DNA from 2 places in the Streptomyces sp. NPDC024687 genome. Region 2 is predicted to be linked to the other one. Evidence: riboswitches for the same ligand, from Rfam matches in the RefSeq annotation. Region 2 holds a riboswitch; the other holds the start of a gene.

Region 1 (3,401 bases), on a different contig from region 2:
CCGGGTCGGCGGTCTCGATGACGGCCAGGCAGCGGCGGGCCGTGAGGACCACTCCCGTGGCCGCGAACTCGGCGGACGCGGCTGCCAGGAAGTCGACCGGGTCGTCCTGCCAGTCCGGCTCGTAGAGCTTGACCCGGCCGCCGGTGTTGGGCCCGTCCAGCGGGGTGCGGCCCACCCGGCACAGGTCGGCGACGGCGGCGGGCGGGAGGGGGACACCGACCACGCCGTCGGGGTTCACCGCGACGCCCACGTGCGGGGGCAGACCGCGGGCGAACTCGACCGCCGGGGCGATGGTGTACGACAGATGGCTGCCGACGACCTGGCGGAACTGCTCCTCGGAGCTGAAGACCGGGACGAACGCCTGGCCCTCGATCTCCAGGGTGGGCAGGTCGAGGGGGCCGCTGTGCGGGCCGCCGCCGTTCGGCAGGGGGATCCAGACGAAGCTGCGGCCGAGCACCTCGATGATCCGGGCGCCCGCCGAGGGCATGCCGAGGGAGGCCGAGAGCACCTCCTCCAGCTCGTTGCCGGGCCATCCGCCGTGCGGATGGGGGTGTGCCGACTGTGCCGGGAAGTGCGCGGGAAGATCCGCCGGGAAGTCCATCTGTGTGACCGCCTGCTGTGAACCGCTGATGTGGCTGAAAGGCTAGCGGGTGCGGAGGATGTGTGGCTCAGCCCGTGAACCCGATCCGCCGCAGGACGTCCGCCGCGTCCCGGTCGATCAGCACCGCCGAACCGCAGCCCTGGGGCAGGTCGCCGCGCTCCACGGAGCGGATCAGCCGGGCGGCCGCCCCCCGGTGCCGCAGGAAGGCGTACCGCGAGACCCCCCGGCCGCGCTCGCGCTGACCCTCCAGCGCGGCGTCCGCGGTGACGTCGAGCAGCAGCAGGTGCAGGGTGCCGCCCCGGCGCCGCGCCTCGCGGGCCAGCCAGCCCCGCACCCAGGCCTGCGTCCCGCAGTCGTGCACCACCACTCCCTCGCCGGAGCGCAGGGCGCGGCGCAGTGCGGCGTAGTGCGCGAGCCGGACCAGGGGGCGGTAGGCGGCGTACGGCAGTAAGCGGGCCAGCCGGCCGTCCCAGCGGTCGCGGGTGTCCTGGGAGTCGATCCGGATGCCCCTGACCGCACGCCTCATCAGCGTGGACTTGCCGCTGCCGGGCAGGCCGGTGATGACGACGACGTCCCCCGGGCCGAAGAGCAGGGCGCGGGGACTGTGGCCCGCGCGGTCGCGCAGGTCACGGACGACCGGGCGGGCCCCCGGGGTCTCGACCGCCGGGGCCGCGGGCTGCTCGGGCAGCGCGAGCCCCGAGGTCGTCGCGTACGCCGTGGTCCTGTTCACCGTCATCGTCCTCCTCCGGGGTCGGGCTTCCCCTCCCCACCGAGCGTAAAGAGAAGGTAATGGATGATCTCTCGTGTTTCTGTACGCGTACCGTCACGAGCCGGTTACAGAAGGGAGGGGCCGGGGCGGCCCTGCCGTGGGCGTCGGATGCGTGCAATGATGTCGGCGCCAACTGCATACCGGCCGCTTGAATCCGCGCGGGAGAGTCCCGGGGTACGTGTACCCGGGCGCCGAAGGAGCAAGTCCCTCCCTTGAATCTCTCAGGCCCCGTTACCGCGCGGGCGAGGCACATCTGAAAAGCGGGCCGCCGACTCGACGGCGGCCCCACCCACGGTGCAAGCCACCGGCCACTCGTGTGGCCGGGGCGAACCTCTCAGGTTCCGATGACAGATGGGGAGGAATACCTCGCCCGTCACACCCATGTCCTGGGATCCTTGGAGACGACCGTCCGATGAGCAGTTCTGAACTCCGTCTCACCGCGCTCGATGCCCTGCACCGCTCGCTCGGTGCGACCATGACCGACTTCGCCGGCTGGGACATGCCCCTGCGGTACGGCTCCGAGCGCGACGAGCACACCGCGGTACGCACGAAAGCCGGGCTCTTCGACCTCTCCCACATGGGCGAGATCACCGTGACCGGGCCGCAGGCGGCCGGGCTGCTGAACTTCGCCCTGGTCGGCAACATCGCCTCGGTCGGTGTCGGCCGGGCCCGCTACACGATGATCTGCCAGGCCGACGGCGGCATCCTCGACGACCTGATCGTCTACCGGCTCGGGGAGACCGAGTACATGGTGGTCGCCAACGCCTCCAACGCGCAGGTCGTGCTGGACGCGCTGACCGAGCGCGCGGCCGGCTTCGACGCCGAGGTGCGCGACGACCGGGACGCCTACGCGCTGATCGCCGTACAGGGGCCGGAGTCCCCCGGCATCCTCGCGTCCCTGACCGACGCCGACCTCGACGGTCTCAAGTACTACGCCGGTCTGCCGGGCACGGTCGCCGGGGTGCCGGCGCTGATCGCGCGCACCGGGTACACCGGCGAGGACGGCTTCGAGCTGTTCGTGAAGCCGGAGCACGCGGTCGAGCTGTGGCAGGCGCTGACCAAGGCCGGCGAGGGCGTCGGGCTCGTCCCCTGCGGGCTGTCCTGCCGGGACACGCTGCGCCTGGAAGCGGGCATGCCGCTGTACGGGCACGAGCTCTCACGGGAGCTGACCCCCTTCGACGCCGGGCTCGGGCGGGTCGTGAAGTTCGAGAAGGAGGGGGACTTCGTGGGGCGCGAGGCGCTCGAGGCAGCCGCCTCCCGCGCCGCCGAGAACCCCCCGCGTGTCCTGGTCGGGCTCGTCGCCGAGGGGCGTCGCGTCCCGCGGGCCGGGTACGCGGTCGTCGCGGGCGGCGAGGTGATCGGCGAGGTCACCTCCGGCGCCCCCTCCCCCACGCTGGGCAAACCGATCGCGATGGCGTACGTCGACGCCGCGCACGCGACGCCCGGCACGACGGGTGTCGGTGTGGACATCCGGGGCAGCCACGAGCCGTACGAGGTCGTGGCGCTGCCGTTCTACAAGCGCCAGAAGTAGCCGCCGTAGGTGATGCTGGGCCCAGAGTCGCTGCTCACGCACGCCTTCCGCAGTCCCCCCTTCACCAGCACTCCCCCGCGTACAGGAGAATCCAGGCCATGAGCAACCCCCAGCAGCTGCGCTACAGCAAGGAGCACGAGTGGCTGTCGGGCGCCGAGGACGGCGTCTCGACGGTCGGCATCACGGAGCACGCGGCCAACGCGCTCGGCGATGTCGTCTTCGTCCAGCTCCCGGAGGTCGGTGACACGGTGACCGCGGGCGAGACCTGCGGCGAGCTGGAGTCGACCAAGTCGGTCAGCGACCTGTACTCCCCCGTCTCCGGTGAGGTCACCGAGGTCAACGAGGACGTCGTCAGCGACCCGGCACTGGTCAACTCCGCCCCCTTCGAGGGCGGCTGGCTGTTCAAGGTACGCGTCTCGGAGGAGCCGGCCGACCTGCTCTCCGCCGACGAGTACACCGCCTTTTCCGCCGGCTGAGGAGTCCGCACCCGATGTCCGCAC
Region 2 (3,401 bases):
AGACCCTGCGGGGGCCCACGGATGATCCTGCGGTGGTGAAGGAGGCCGCCCTGCGGTTGCTGGAGGGCGTCGACTCGACGGGGGGTGTGCGGTTGCTGGGGGTGGGGGTTTCCGGGCTTGCCGACTTCACTCAGGAGGATCTGTTCGCCCAGGCGGCGGGGGAGGCAGCGGATCCTGGCGTCGAGGAGGTGGCTGATGACGTTCCTGCCGAGGAGCGGGACGTGGTGGTCGAGCGGCGGTGGGTCGCCGGACATGACGTGCGGCATGCCGAGTACGGGCACGGGTGGGTGCAGGGGAGCGGGCTGGGCAGGGTGACCGTGCGGTTCGAGACGCCGGATTCGGAGCCGGGGCGGGTGCGGACGTTTCGTGTCGATGATCCTCGGCTGGAGTCGGCCGAGCCGTTGCCGTTGGTCGAAGTGACGGGTTCACGTCCGCAACACGCGTGACGGGTTCGTTGCGGCCGACGGGGCTTGTGCTGCGAAGCCGGGCGGGTGCGGACGTTTCTTGTGGATGATCCTGGGCTTGAGTCGGCTGCGCCGTTGCCGTTGGTCGAGGTGATGGGTGCACGTCCGCATCACTCGTGACGGGTTCGTTGGCGGGCGCGGATGGCCCCAGTGGGGTTGACCGCAGTGGGCGGCCGACGGGGGCGTGGTGGGGCGGTTGACGGGGCTTGTGCTGCGAAGCCGGGGCGGGTGCGGACCTTCCGTGTCGGTGATCCTCGGCTGAAGTCGGCCGAGCCGTTGCCGTGCGCGTCCGCACCACCCGTGACGGGTTCGTCGGCGGGCGCGGCGTCAGGCTTCCGCGTCTCCCGTGCCGGCCAGCTTGCCGAAGTCCCGGTCCGGGAACGGGGGTGGGGCCGCCAGGTCGAGGCCGTAGTGGTGGTAGAGCTGGAGTTCCTGCTCGGGGGAGAGGTGGCGGCCCACGCCGAAGTCGGGGGCGTCCTTGATGAGGCTGCGGTCGAAGGGGACGTGCAGGGTGCCGTCGACCAGCTCGCTCGGCTCCAGGGGGACGAAGGCGTCCCGGGAGAAGAGGCCGGTGCGTATGGCAGCCCACTCCGGCACGCCCGTCGCGTCGTCGAGGTAGACCTCGTCAACGGTGCCGATCTTGGTGCCGTTGCGGTCGAACGCCTTGCGGCCGATCAGGTTGCGCGGATCGATGTCGGTCTGCACGTGCCCTCCACTTGGTCGCAAATCATCCGAAGCGGTCGTAAACACTACGAAAGAGCACATCGGGGTGTGCGGCCACTCGAAGACCCGTGCGGCGCCCTCGCTGGTAGGCTTGCCAGCGGCTGCTGATCCCGTGCGGGAGAGTCCTCCGGACACCATCGGAGGCGCCGAAGGAGCAAATCCTCCCCGGAATCTCTCAGGCTCACGTACCGCACGGACGAGGTCACTCTGGAAAGCAGGGCGGGTGTCGACGGCTTCCGCTCTCACCGACGGTGAAAGCCGGCGGCCTTCGGGCGGCCGGTGAAGCTCTCAGGTCGAGATGACAGAGGGGGAGGCCGTCGGGGTACCCGTGCCGGGGTACCCCTCGAAGGTCGCGTCAGACCAGGAGGCCTCCGCAATGACCGCCCACCGCACTCCGCTCTCCGAGCTCGAACAGGGCATCCCCTTCGAGCAGCGCCACATCGGCCCTGACCACGAGGCTTGCGCCAAGATGCTCGCGCAGGTCGGTTACGGCTCGCTGGACGAGCTCACGGCCGCCGCCGTGCCCGATGTGATCAAGAACGCCGATGCGCTGGAACTGCCCGGTGCGCGTACCGAGGCCGAGGTGCTGGCCGAACTGCGGTCGCTGGCCGACCGGAACCAGGTGCTCGACTCCATGATCGGGCTCGGGTACTACGGCACCTTCACTCCGCCCGTCATCCTCCGTAACGTCATGGAGAACCCTGCCTGGTACACGGCCTACACGCCGTACCAGCCGGAGATCTCGCAGGGGCGGCTCGAGGCTCTGCTCAACTTCCAGACCATGGTCGCCGACCTCACCGGGCTGCCGACCTCCGGCGCCTCGCTGCTCGACGAGGGGACCGCGGCGGCCGAGGCCATGGCACTGTCCCGCCGGATGGGGAAGAACAAGAAGGGCCTCTTCCTCGTCGACGCCGACGCGCTGCCGCAGACCATCGCCGTGATCCAGACCCGCGCCGAGCCGACCGGTCTGGAGGTCGTCGTCGCCGACCTCAGCGACGGGATCCCGGCCGAGGTCGCCGCACGTGAGATCAACGGGGTGCTCGTCCAGTACCCCGGCGCCTCCGGGGTCGTACGGGACATCAAGCCGCTCATCGACCAGGCTCACGAGCTCGGCGCGCTCGTGACCGTGGCCGCCGATCTGCTCGCGCTGACCCTGCTGAAGTCGCCGGGCGAGCTCGGGGCGGACATCGCGGTCGGGACCACCCAGCGGTTCGGCGTGCCGATGGGATTCGGCGGGCCGCACGCCGGATACATGGCCGTACAGGAGAAGTTCGCCAGGAGCCTGCCCGGGCGGCTCGTGGGCGTGTCCGTGGACGCCGACGGCAACAAGGCCTACCGGCTCGCTCTGCAGACGCGTGAGCAGCACATCCGCCGGGAGAAGGCGACCAGCAACATCTGCACCGCGCAGGTGCTGCTCGCGGTCATGGCCGGGATGTACGCCGTCTACCACGGGCCCGACGGGCTGAGGGGCATCGCGCGGCGGACGCACCGGTACGCGAACATCCTCGCCGCGGGGCTGACGGCCGGCGGGGTCGAGGTCGTGCACGGCTCCTACTTCGACACGCTGACCGTGCGGGTGCCGGCGAAGGCCGCCGAGACCGTGGCCGCGGCGCGGCGGAACGGCGTCAACCTCCACCTCGTCGACGCCGACCATGTGTCCATCGCGTGTGACGAGACCACCGCGCGGGCCCAGCTGAGTGCCGTGTGGAACGCCTTCGGGGTCGAGGCCGACATCGAGGAGCTGGACGCGGCCACCGAGGAGGCGCTGCCGGACGCGCTGCTGCGCGGCGACGCCGTCCTCACCCACCCCGTCTTCCACCAGCACCGCTCCGAGACCGCGATGCTGCGCTACCTGCGCAGGCTGGCCGACCGGGACTACGCGCTGGACCGCGGCATGATCCCGCTGGGCTCCTGCACCATGAAGCTCAACGCGACCACGGAGATGGAGCCGGTCACCTGGCCCGAGTTCGGGCAGCTGCACCCCTTCGCGCCCGCCGAGCAGGCGCAGGGCTACCTCACGCTCATCCGCGAGCTGGAGGAACAGCTCGCCGAGGTCACCGGGTACGACAAGGTGTCGCTGCAGCCCAACGCGGGGTCGCAGGGCGAACTGGCCGGGCTGCTCGCCGTACGCGGGTACCACCGGGCCAACGGGGACGAGCAGCGGACCGTGTGTCTGATCCCGTCGTCCGCGCACGGGACCAATGCCGCCAGCGC

What was found. A riboswitch is a leader RNA that binds a small molecule or an ion and turns the genes downstream of it on or off. The one in region 2 is predicted to bind glycine.
Region 1: linked by a shared signal. The riboswitch ahead of gcvT (glycine cleavage system aminomethyltransferase GcvT) and the one ahead of gcvP (aminomethyl-transferring glycine dehydrogenase) in region 2 are both predicted to bind glycine.

The regions. Positions count from the first base shown of each region.
Region 1 covers NZ_JBVHLJ010000003.1:749,385-752,785, reverse strand. Annotated here, with positions in the region: gene ACZ39I_RS15320 (enhanced serine sensitivity protein SseB) at 1-601, opposite strand, end outside; gene ACZ39I_RS15315 (AAA family ATPase) at 669-1,337, opposite strand; glycine riboswitch at 1,520-1,617, shown strand; glycine riboswitch at 1,618-1,731, shown strand; gene gcvT (glycine cleavage system aminomethyltransferase GcvT) at 1,783-2,901, shown strand; gene gcvH (glycine cleavage system protein GcvH) at 3,000-3,377, shown strand; gene glyA (serine hydroxymethyltransferase) at 3,392-3,401, shown strand, end outside.
Region 2 covers NZ_JBVHLJ010000004.1:9,961-13,361, forward strand. Annotated here, with positions in the region: gene ACZ39I_RS16725 (DNA polymerase IV) at 1-446, shown strand, start outside; gene ACZ39I_RS16730 (PRC-barrel domain-containing protein) at 792-1,169, opposite strand; glycine riboswitch at 1,293-1,388, shown strand; gene gcvP (aminomethyl-transferring glycine dehydrogenase) at 1,564-3,401, shown strand, end outside.